Regions from separate parts of the Litoribacterium kuwaitense genome, predicted to be linked through region 2. Evidence: predicted binding sites of a transcription regulator. Region 2 holds the regulator's gene; the other holds the start of a gene.
The links. The regulator Rex, encoded in region 2, represses fermentation and respiration genes when NADH is low (regulators of the CRP and FNR family bind a similar motif). The targets are predictions, from matches to a motif close to TTGTGAAATATTTCACAA.
Positions count from the first base shown of each region.

Region 1: a site for Rex is predicted at 3,676-3,693, ahead of pflB (formate C-acetyltransferase). Genes of this name have one in related genera too.

Region 1 is NZ_JAALFC010000013.1:45,852-52,089, reverse strand. Features, by position in the region: gene G4V62_RS09035 (methyl-accepting chemotaxis protein) at 1-305, shown strand, start outside; gene pflA (pyruvate formate-lyase-activating protein) at 548-1,273, opposite strand; gene pflB (formate C-acetyltransferase) at 1,369-3,615, opposite strand; gene G4V62_RS09020 (PHP domain-containing protein) at 3,951-4,805, shown strand; gene G4V62_RS09015 (DapH/DapD/GlmU-related protein) at 4,831-5,463, shown strand; gene G4V62_RS20565 (GntR family transcriptional regulator) at 5,478-6,188, shown strand; gene phnG (phosphonate C-P lyase system protein PhnG) at 6,192-6,238, shown strand, end outside.
Region 2 is NZ_JAALFC010000049.1:3,872-10,109, forward strand. Features, by position in the region: gene tsaB (tRNA (adenosine(37)-N6)-threonylcarbamoyltransferase complex dimerization subunit type 1 TsaB) at 1-2, shown strand, start outside; gene rimI (ribosomal protein S18-alanine N-acetyltransferase) at 17-466, shown strand; partial or broken gene tsaD (tRNA (adenosine(37)-N6)-threonylcarbamoyltransferase complex transferase subunit TsaD) at 463-1,490, shown strand; gene G4V62_RS16940 (ABC-F family ATP-binding cassette domain-containing protein) at 1,800-3,746, opposite strand; gene G4V62_RS16945 (redox-sensing transcriptional repressor Rex) at 4,025-4,675, shown strand; gene G4V62_RS16950 (twin-arginine translocase TatA/TatE family subunit) at 4,675-4,890, shown strand; gene tatC (twin-arginine translocase subunit TatC) at 4,902-5,645, shown strand; gene G4V62_RS16960 (Ppx/GppA family phosphatase) at 5,852-6,238, shown strand, end outside.

The DNA of each region.
Region 1 (6,238 bases), on a different contig from region 2:
TATTATCATTAAATGCGGCCATTGAAGCAGCAAGAGCTGGAGAACATGGGAGAGGCTTTGATATTGTCGCTCAAGAAGTACGAAAACTGTCCCAACAAGTAGATCAGTCTATTCATGAAGTCAAAGACAACATTGAGAAGATGATGCTTGAGATTACGAACATTACCGAGGGCATCATGGAATCTAAGAAAAGTGTTGAATTCGGAGTCGAACAAATTCAAGTCGCAGCAAGTGGTTATGAAGATATACTAAAGTCAGGGGAAACGCTAAAGCAAGAAGCCGACAGGTTAAGAACGATTATATAGTGATTGGCTGATTTGTCGTGACGTTAAGATGTTTTGAGCTCTTGCGTCGATTATAACAATGATGAATGTATGTTCATCTGAGACTTTTTGACAACGGTTCCCCCAGTCTAGTATTAATAATGTCATGTTATTATACGATGTTTTCTCAGTAACCGAGCGATTTTCACAGTAAATTGTCCTCAAGTGCTTGTGAAAATCATACGAAGGGGGAACTCCCCCTATGAATGCAATTGAATTTCCCTTCACGTAATTGACAACAGCTCTTCCGCTCGTTGGATTTCTGCTTCTGTAGGCGGTTCCACGCCGGCAAGTGGATAGTCCAGGTTTAATTGCTCCCATTTGTATACACCCATTTTATGATAGGGGAGGATTTCGACCTTTTGGACATTACCGAGTTTAGTGATGAGTTTGTTTAGTTCGGTGAGTTCTTGTGGATCGTCGGTTCTCCCAGGGATGAGGACACGGCGAATCCAGACAGGGACGTTTTTGTCGGCTAAGAGCTTGGCAAATTTCATAATGTGGGCATTTGGCATGCCGGTCAGCTGCTTGTGTAAATCCTTATTTAAATGCTTTATGTCTAGGAGGACAAGGTCGGTCATTTTTAATAATTCATTCACTTTGTTTAAAAAGGCAGGGCTTTCCCGGAAACATCCAGCTGATGTGTCAATTGCGGTGTGCAAACCGAGCTTTTTACATTCTTTAAACAACTCTAGCAGGAAGTCGATTTGTAGTAAGGGCTCTCCGCCACTTACTGTAATACCTCCGCGCTTTTTAATATATGGAAGGTAATCTTGCAAATCTGTGATGATGTCTGCAACACTTTTTTCGATGCCGCCCTTAGTATCCCAAGTGTCGGGGTTATGGCAGAATTGGCAACGAAGCAGGCATCCTTGTAAAAAGATGACGTATCGTAGTCCAGGTCCATCTACAGTTCCGCACGTTTCAATGGAGTGAATTCTTCCGATCATAGGTCAAGCCCCCTTATTTAAATGGAAGGGCAGGGAGGCTTGCCCTTCCGACAGATCCGGTTTAATTGCTACTTTTCGCTTAATCAACAGCGATATTACATGTTTTTATGGAAGGTCCGATTAATGACATCAATCTGTTGTTCCCTCGTTAATTTAACGAAATTGACCGCATAGCCGCTCACACGAATCGTTAGCTGTGGATACAGTTCAGGATGCTCCATGGCATCTTGCAGTGTTTCGCGGTCAAACACGTTGATATTTAAGTGATGTCCTTCTCGTAATGCATATCCGTCGAGAATGGAGACGAGGTTTGCTTTGCGGTCATCCATCGTTTTTCCAAGTGCTTTAGGCACAAAGCTCGTCGTATTGGAAATACCGTCTAAAGAATTTTCGTAAGGTATTTTAGCGACACTGTTTAAAGATGCTAAGGCTCCGGATTGATCACGACCGTGGAGCGGGTTAGCCCCTGGGGCAAAAGGTTCTCCAGCACGTCGGCCATCTGGTGTGTTTCCTGTTTTCTTACCGTAAACGACATTTGACGTAATGGTGAGAATGGACAATGTCGGAACTGCGTTTCGATACGCAGTATGCTGACGGAATTTGTTCATGAATTTATTGACAATCTCGACAGCTAATGAATCGACCGCATCATCGTTATTCCCGTATTTCGGGAAATCGCCTTCGATGCGATAATCGACTGCTAGACCATCTTCATCACGAATGACGTGGACTTTTGCGTGTTTGATCGCACTCAAACTGTCAGCGACAACACTTAGTCCAGCAATACCGCCAGCCATAGTGCGAATGACATCTTTGTCATGCAATGCCATTCCAATCCGTTCATACGCATATTTGTCGTGCATGTAATGGATGACGTTTAATGTGTTCATATACAGTTTAGCTAACCAGTCTAAAACGACATCGTATCGTTCCATAACTTCTTCAAAGTCTAGTACATCAGAAGTAATTGGGCGAAGCGGTGGTGTCACTTGCATTTTCATTTTTTCATCAACACCGCCATTGATCGCATACAAGAGTGCTTTGGCGAGGTTCGCACGTGCCCCAAAGAATTGCATTTGCTTGCCAATTTCCATCGCACTCACACAGCAGGCAATGCCATAATCGTCACCATAATGCTTGCGCATGAGGTCATCGTTTTCGTATTGAATTGAGCTTGATTCGATAGACATTTTCGCACAATAGTTTTTAAAGTGCTCAGGTAATTTCGTTGACCAAAGAATGGTCAAGTTCGGCTCAGGAGCAGGTCCTAAGTTTGTTAATGTGTGCAAGAAACGGAATGAGTTTTTCGTCACAAGCGGTTCGCCTTGTAAGCTGATTCCGCCAATCGCTTCAGTTACCCAAGTAGGATCACCACTAAATAGTTCATTATATTCAGGCGTCCGTGCAAATTTTACGAGACGAAGCTTCATGATGAAATGGTCAATCATTTCTTGTGCTTCTTGTTCAGTTAGATTGCCTTCGTTTAAGTCACGTTCAATATAAATGTCTAAGAACGTTGATACACGTCCAAGACTCATCGCCGCGCCGTTTTGTTCTTTAATGGCGGCCAAGTAAGCAAAATACAACCATTGAATCGCTTCTTTGGCATTGGTGGCAGGTTTGGCAATATCAAAACCGTAAGCCGCAGCTAGTTGCTTTAACTCGTGTAATGCCCGAATTTGTTCTGAATGCTCTTCACGCTGTCGAATAATCTCTTCTGACATCACACCGTCATTTTCGAGCTGCATGTACTCTTCTTGTTTATCCTTGATTAAGAAGTCGACTCCATAAAGGGCAACGCGTCGATAGTCCCCAATAATTCGACCGCGGCCGTAAGCATCTGGTAAACCGGTGATAATCCCTACCTTCCGAGCTTTCTTCATATCAGAAGTATAGGCGTCGAATACGCCCTGGTTATGGGTTTTTCGATAGTCAGTAAAAATGCGTTCCGTTTCTTCCTCCAGCTCATAGCCATAAGACTCACAAGCGTTTTTCGCCATGCGAATGCCGCCAAATGGCATTAATGAACGTTTAAAAGGTTCGTCTGTTTGGACACCTACGATCGTTTCTTTATCTTTATCTAAGTAGCCCGGACCGTGGGACGTAATCGTGGATGGGATTTTCGTGTCCATGTCGAGCACGCCGCCCGCTTCACGTTCTTTTACGGTCAGTTCTGATACGCGTTTCCATAAATCTAGTGTATTTTCAGTTGGTGCAGCTAAAAATTGTTCATCGCCTTCATAGCATGTGAAATTCCTTAAAATAAAGTCTCTTACATCCACTTGATGTTCCCATTTCCCTGATTGAAAAGTTCGCCATGGGGTAATTGTAGCAGTAGCCATTGAGCGACCTCCTTTGGAAGTGTTGGTGAATCTACTATTATTATAACAAATAAGAATAATTTGTGAAAGAATTCACATGAAATTCTTTTAGACAATTTGTTTGGCGGAGATTTCTACGTTGAGTATATTACAGTTAAATCAATCCGTTAAACACTTGATTTCCCGAGTGTTTAACGGTTTTTTTATGGGGAACAACGTGTTTTACAGCAAATGAAATCAATAATTTACATAGCATTTACAAATCTTTAACCTTTGCAACTTGGTACCAAGTTAGACTAGGTCTGTACTTAAAAATTGCTGGCAATGCAAATGCGACTGAGCGAAAGGAGCTAGCTATGAAAGTAGAATTACACTGTCATACGACCGTATCTGATGGCTCATATACTTTTCTTGAGTTGTTGGACTTAGCAGAAAAAGAAGAGGTCGGTTGTTTAGCTGTCACAAATCATGATACGACAAAGGATATTGTTGAGATGATCGCTATCGGAAAAGAGCGCGGTATTGACATCATTCCTAGTATAGAAATCTCAGCTTTTGATTTTTTAAGAAAAAGAAGAGTGCATATTCTTGGCTATTTTATTGAACCTGGACACGAGGCAATCGAGCAACTGTGCAGCCCGCTCGTCACTCAACGTCATCAAGCGAGCTTGCAAATGATCGACAAGTTGATCGCAGCTGGATACGAGATTACCTTAGAGCAGGTCATGACATACGCAGAAGGTGGCACAGGGATTTATAAACAGCACATTATGCGCGCCTTAATTGATCAAGGATATACGTCAAGCTATTTCGGTGATTTATATAAGAAGCTTTTTTCCAGAGGACAGAACGGCATGGAAGTTGGCATTGCATATATTCCATTAGAATATGTCGATGCGAAAGCAGCAGTTGCAGCGGTTCGCAAAGCAGGCGGTGTACCTGTCCTTGCGCATCCTGGACAGTACGGCAATTTTGAAGCTGTTCCCGAGCTTGTCGAAGGCGGCTTGCAAGGCATTGAAGTGTGGCATCCACTTCATGACAAAGAAGATGAAACGTTGGCACAAGAGTTGGCGCACAAATACGATTTGGTCATGACGGGTGGGTCGGATTTTCACGGAATTTATGGAGAAAAAGACGTAACGTTAGGCAGCAAGAGTCCGGGAGCATCTTGTCTTGAAGAGTTAAAGCAAAGAAAATCGACGTCAGACTAGATTCAATGGAAGGAAATGATCTCACTTGAAGCATATTCACCAGCCACAACGTCACTCCCTGCTCTCAGCTGAACCAAACATTCACGAGAGCAGCCATATTCTTAACAGTTCTGCCGGTCAATGGGTCTCGATTGGACCACACAACAAAATTGTTGAAGCGAAAATTGATAATTATACGTACACGATGGACGATGTCACGATCAACTACAGTGACATTGGAAAATATACGTCAATTGCGTCGCATGTATGCATAAATCCGACAGACCATCCGATGGATCGCGTCACCCAGCATCATATGACGTATCGACGAAAAGATTATCACTTGGCTGAGACAGATGACGAGACCATCTTCGCTTGGCGGCGGAGTCATCGGGTCACGATTGGGCACGATGTTTGGATCGGGCACGGCGCGATCGTCATGAAGGGCGTCACTATAGGAGCAGGGGCAGTCATCGGTGCTGGCGCTATCGTTACGAAGGATGTCGAGCCTTACTCTGTCGTCGTAGGTGTGCCGGCACGTCCGATTAAAAAACGGTTTGCTCAAGAGGTCATCGACACGTTATTGGACATCGCTTGGTGGGATTGGCCACGACACATTTTGGAAGAGCGTTTCTACGAACTAAATGACTTAGATACATTTATTGCAAAATATAAGTAAAGGAGGGGAATGAAGTGCCTGAGGAATTAGACATTGTTGATCACTTAATTGCACATCTGCAGGGAGAAAAATACGAAGCTGATGATCAATTGCCATCCGAAAATGAATTAGCACATCTATTTCGTGTGCCACGCATCACGGTCAGAAGGGCGTATGAAAGACTTCAAGAACTTGGCTATATTTACACGAAGCAAGGAAAAGGCAGGTTTGTAAAGGACCGTCAGAAAAACATTCCGATCGTCTTGTTCACATATAAAAGCTTTAGTAAAAGAATGCTCGAGCTCGGATATAACTATGAGTCAAAAAATATTTTCTGTGAACCAATTGAGTATAACGACAAGATTTATCGGGCGCTTCAAGTTGAAGAGAACGAGCGGGTATTTAAGATCGGGCGGCTGCGCATCGTCGATCACGTCCCAATCGCCTTGCACATCTCCTATGTAGCTGAGCATATGTTTGACAACATTGAACAGCAAGGGAATAACATCACGTCAATGTATGACTTTTACCAAAGTAAGGGATATACAGACCTTCGCTCAAAAGAGATTAGGTTACAGATGACTTATGCCAATAAGTATGAGCGAGAATGGTTCGCTTGTTCAGGTTTGATTCCACTAATGGTCGTAGATTCGGAATGCGTCGATTTTAATTCCGGAAAGACAGTGGAGTACAGCAAGGTTTTGTACCGAGGTGACTATTTTACTTATAGCGTTGATGGAGGATAAAGGATGAAGCGAAAAAAACGTACGGAAATATTGATTAATGGTTCCCTAGA
Region 2 (6,238 bases):
AGGAGGGAAGCGGCATATGCAGGAGCCGGTCATTTTTCGCGAAATGCAATTACAAGATATCGATCAGGTGTTACATGTAGAAAAGCATGCGTTTGCTACGCCTTGGCGTCGGCAGGCGTTTTTACAGGAATTAACGCAAAACCCTTATGCCACTTATATCGTTGCGGAAACGGCGGAAAAGATCGTTGGGTATTGCGGAATGTGGGTCATTATCGATGAGGCGCACATAACGAATATCGCCCTTTTGCCAGCACAGCGCGGAAAAAAGCTTGGCGAGGCGTTGTTAAAGCATGCGATACAGCTCATTCAGGAGAAAGGTGGACGCACGGTGTCATTGGAAGTACGTGTCTCTAATAAAATTGCACAAAACCTATATAAAAAGTTAGGGTTTCAGTATGGTGGCGTGCGTAAAGGCTATTATACAGATAATCATGAAGATGCAGTTGTGATGTGGGTGAATATATGATGAAAAACACAATCATTTTAGCGATCGAAACGAGCTGTGATGAAACAGCGGCTGCCGTGATAAAAATGGTACGACCATTCTCTCTAACGTAGTCGCATCACAAATGGACATTCATCGCCGTTTTGGCGGTGTTGTTCCAGAAGTCGCTTCTAGGCACCATGTCGAACAAATGACACTCGTTATTGAAGGTGCTTTAGATGAGGCTCAAGTGAAGCCCAGTGAGCTCTCAGCCGTGGCTGTCACAGAAGGACCAGGCTTGGTAGGCGCATTGCTCGTCGGGCTACAAGCTGCAAAAACTTTTGCGTTTTGTCATGACTTGCCTCTCATTAATGTTCATCATATTGCTGGTCATATTTATGCCGCTCAGCTCGTAGAAACGCTTCAATTTCCACTGGTCGCGCTCGTTGTTTCAGGAGGGCACACTGAACTTGTGTATATGAAGGAGCACGGTAAATTTGCCGTGTTAGGAAAGACAAGAGACGATGCTGCGGGTGAAGCCTTTGATAAAGTCGCGCGGACATTAGGTCTCCCTTACCCAGGGGGTCCAGAAATTGATCGGCTTGCACAACAGGGAGAGCCGTCTATTGCGATGCCTCGTGCATGGTTAGAAGAGGGCTCACTCGATTTTAGCTTTAGTGGATTAAAGTCAGCCGTGTTAAATACTTGGCACAATGCAAAGCAGCGTGGAGAAGAGCTCGGGGTAGCCGATATGGCTGCCAGCTTTCAAGAGAGCGTCGTTGACGTCCTCGTCACAAAAACAAAAGCAGCCGTGGAATCAACAGGAGCAAAACAGCTCATCGTTGCCGGCGGTGTTGCGGCCAACCGAGGCTTGCGAAACGGCATTCAGGAAGCATTTGCCGATGCAAACCTTTCCGTAATCGTTCCGCCACTCTCTCTTTGCACAGATAATGCGGCGATGATTGGAGCAGCAGCCCATATTGCGTATCAGTATGATGCTTTTGCCGGCTTGCATATCAATGCACAGCCAGGGTGTTCGTTAGAGAATTGGCTGAAAACTGAATAATGGTGATGGAATTAAAAAGACAGCGTCCACTTATGCACAATCGACGTTGTCTTTTTTATATTTCAGAAGAACAATGATAAGTCAAGAGAACATGTATACTCACATTATCCACAAAATGATCCACAGTCGTGGACGATCTGCGTATAAAATGGTTAAACACCGATATAACAATGTTCTTTTCCATCCACATCTGTGGATAAAATTATTTAAATCTGTGGATAATGTGGTTAACTCTGTGAATAACAGATATTACAGGCACTTATTCTGTGGATAGAAAAAAGAGCCGCTAAATGCAGCTCTTGACAATTATTATTTTTGTGATTCATACGTTTCCCATTCTATGAGTAGATCTTCCAGTCTTTGATTGGCCTCATCCAATTCAACTTGAACGGCTTTCGCCTTTTCGTGATCTTCATATACTTCTGGTTCTAGCAAGCGTTGCTCAAGCTGATTAATCGTGTCCTCTGCTGTTTCTAGCTGTGTTTCGAGTTCGACTAGCTGTCGTTCTAGCTGTCGTTTTTTTCTTTTGTCTTCTTTTTGTTGTTCAAAGCTGAGCTTACGTTCTGTCGGAGGCTCGTTATTTTGTTGGACAGAGAGGGTCTCTTTTTCTGCTAATGCTTTCCGTTCTCTTTCCTCTTCAAGCTTATCCACATATTCATCATAATGACCAAGATAAGGTGTCACGCCTGTCGGCTTTAAATCAAACACTCGATCAGCAAGCCGGTTCATAAAATAACGGTCATGAGAAATAAATAGAATGGTCCCTGGAAAATCAATCAGTGCGGATTCCAATACTTCTTTAGCATCGAGATCTAGATGGTTCGTCGGTTCGTCCAGCAATAAGACATTGGCTTTTTGGAGCATTAAAATGGAAAGCGCCAGCCGTGCTTTTTCTCCACCACTTAAGTCATTTACGATTTTAAGGCAATCGTCTCCAGAGAATAAAAAATTGCCTAAGATGGTCCGAATATCTTTTTCTTGATAAGCAGGGTATCGATCCCACAGTTCTTGAAGTACCGTTTTATTCGAATTTAAATGCGATTGCTCTTGATCATAGTAACCAATCTTAACGCTACTCCCCCAACGGTAACTCCCTTCTTTAGGAGCTAACTTTCCACAAAGCAATTTAAATAAAGACGTTTTCCCGACACCGTTGGGCCCGACGAGTGCCACACGATCACCGCGGTGTATGGAGAAGGATGCGTTTTGAAAAAGGGGCTTCATTTGGTTTTCGTACTGAAGTGTGATCTTGTCAGCGATTAACACGTCATGCCCACTCAGTTTTGTCGTTTCAAACGAAAAGGAGACGGATTTATCATCTCCTGCAGGCCGCTCCATCCAGTCAGTTTTCTCAAGCTGTTTTCGCCTGCTTTGTGCTCGTTTAGTTGTTGACGCCCGGGCAAGGTTTCGTTGAACAAAATCTTCCATCCGTTGTTTTTCTTTCTGTTGTTTTTCAAACTCTTTGACATCGCGTTCAAATTGGTCGTATTTCGCCTGCTGATAAGCACTGTAGTTTCCAATATATTTTGTCGAACGATGACGAGCGATCTCGTATACTTCGGTCACGATTTTATCGAGAAAATAACGGTCATGTGAAACGAGCAGCAAGGCGCCTGGGTAGTTTTGTAAGTATCCTTCAAGCCATGTAAGTGTATCAATGTCTAAATGGTTCGTCGGTTCATCGAGAATCAGCAGATCAGGCTTTTTCAGCAACAGCTTTCCGAGGGCCAGCCGTGTCTTCTGACCACCACTTAAGGCAGATACCTTTGTTGTGTAATAATCAAATTGCTGAAATTGTAAACCATTTAAAATGCCACGTATGTCTGCTTCGAGCTGATAACCGTTTTGTTGTTCAAAGGAAGCGCGTAAAGCATCGTATTCCTTCATCACTTTCGTGTAAAGGGTCTCATTTTCAAGGACCTCAGCGCTCCCCATTTGCTTCTCCAAAGCCCTAATTCTTCTTTCCATTCCGAGCAAATCCTGAAATTCTTCAAGCATCTCATCCCAAATCGTATTTTCTGAGGAAACGGTCGCTTGCTGGGGAAGGTAGCCGATTTGGACAGAATTTGGTTGAATAATTGCACCGGAATCGTAGGAAAGCTCCCCTGCGATTATTTTTAAAAGTGTTGATTTACCGGCTCCGTTGCGGCCAACGACGGCAATCCGATCCTGTGATTTAATTTCCATTTTTATATTAGAAAGTATGGTTGTAGCACCAAATGCTTTTTCCAAGTCATTGATTTGTAAAATAATCATGTCTTTTGCACCTCAATTCATGTCCAAGTGTAGCGTAACCCCTCATGTTAGAGCAACATTTTCGCAAACGATACGCTGTGAATAAATTGCGAAACACGAAGGATATGGTATGATGGAGGGAGGTTGTTTTCTTTCTGCAGGTTCAATGAGGAGTGCACGTAAGGTGCCAGATCTCGCTAAAGGACAAGAGCAACTTTTTGGCAGAAATTAAAAATATCGCTTTGGTGATATATACCGTTTTCAGTTATAATGAAGAGTAATGCATAGGAGGTGGTTCGGTGGAGTCTGAACAAAAAATTCCTCATGCGACAGCTAAGCGCTTACCATTATATTATCGTTTTTTACAGAACCTGTATTCTTCAGGAAAGTTAAGGGTGTCATCCGCTGAGCTAAGTGAAGCAGTTAAAGTTGACTCGGCAACCATTCGGCGTGACTTTTCCTATTTCGGGGCGTTAGGTAAAAAAGGATATGGGTATAATGTAGAGTACTTGCTGCGCTTTTTTAGAGAGACTTTAGACCAAGGTGAAGTCACTAGAGTGAGTTTAATTGGTGTTGGTAATTTAGGAACCGCCTTTTTAAACTACAACTTCATCAAAAATAACAATACAAAGATTGAAATGGCCTTTGATAGCAATACAGAAAAAATAGGCACAGAAATTAGCGGAGTTCCTGTGTATCATATTGACGAATTATCTCGTATGAGGGAAAATGATGTGAGCGTTGCGATTTTGACTGTGCCAGCCACGGTAGCTCAGACGGTCACAGACCGTTTAATTGAAGAAGCTGGTATTCGCGGAATATTAAATTTTACCCCTGCTCGTCTGAACACACCGCCACATATTCGAGTGCATCACATTGACCTGTCGGTAGAGCTTCAGGCGCTTGTATATTTTCTTAAAACGTACCCAATGGAGGGAGGAGATTCCTAATGGGATTAGGCGGAACAAGTATCGCAATCATTGCGGTCGTGGCATTATTGATTTTTGGACCTAAAAAACTTCCAGAGCTTGGAAAAGCAGCTGGAAATACGCTTCGTGAGTTCAAGCATGCGACCCGTGGTTTGGCAAACGATGAAGATGATGACAAGAGCAAGGACAAGCCACAGCAAGCTGAGAATAAATCAGAGGATCAACGTGTTAATTAAGGTGGCATCCTATGGAAGATAATCGGACGATTCATTTGACAGAACATATGAACGAATTACGGAAGCGAGTCATTATTGTTGCCGTTGCATTCGTTGGCTTTCTGATCGCGGGTCTCTTTTTTGCTGATCCGCTTTTTGTTTATTTGAGTGAAAACGCATATCAAGAAGAACTGAAGGGCTTTCGGATACAGGACCCATTCAAGGTTTACATGCAACTGGCATTTATTATTAGCTTAATCTGTACATTTCCAATTATTTTATATCAAGTTTGGCGCTTTATAAGTCCGGGGCTTTATTTGCACGAGCGCAGAGCAACATTAAGCTACATTCCGATGATGATCGTCTTGTTTTTAATCGGTATCGCTTTTTCATACTATATCCTTTTTCCCTTTGTGCTTAACTTTATGTGGAACTTGTCGGAGAGAATGGAAATTGAGCCGCTGATCGGTGTGCAAGAGTATTTTACGTTTCTCTTTCATCTGACACTTCCTTTTGGAATCTTGTTTGAACTGCCGCTTGTCGTCCTTTTCTTGACGCGGCTCGGGTTAATTACACCGGCATTTTTAAGAAGCATTCGAAAATATTCTTATTTTGTGCTTCTCGTCATTGCCGGGTTAATTACGCCACCTGATTTAATTTCTCATATGATGGTGACACTGCCTTTGCTCCTTCTATATGAGCTATCGATCTTCATTTCCGTTTATGCGCAGCGGAAAGCCGATAAAAAAAGAGAAGAAGAACAAACAGCGCAATGATTTATTAAAAATAAAGTTTGCTGATCGTGTGCAGACAAGGTCACAAATGATCTTACCTCTTAAACGAGGACTGAGCGTAGATGTCTCTTTCACTACAAAGAGACCTGCGCTTTTTTTCGTGTTTTATAGTCGAAGGTTATTTGAAATGACGCTGTCGTGGTATGATAAAAAACGGAATGAATTTATTTGAAGGAGCGGAAAATCTCGTGAGTAAATATGCCGTGATCGATATTGGTTCAAACACGGTCCGGCTTGTCACTTATTTAGCCAAGCCGTCCGGACGCTATCAAGAACTTCACAACGTTAAGATTGTTGCTCGTCTCCGAGACGATTTAACCGACGACTTTGAACTGACAGAGGCAGGTATACAGAAGCTTCGTCGTATCGTTAGCCATTTTAAAACGATTCTCGATGATCATCAAATGAGTGACCCCATTTGTGTAGGGACAGCAGCCATTCGTCAGGCGACCAATCGTGAGGAAATTCGTCGAGCTGTAGAGACAGAAACAGGCTTTACGATGCGGATCTTGTCTGAAGAAGAAGAAGCGTACTACGGGTATTTAGCTGTGCATCATTCAACACAAGTTTCCGAA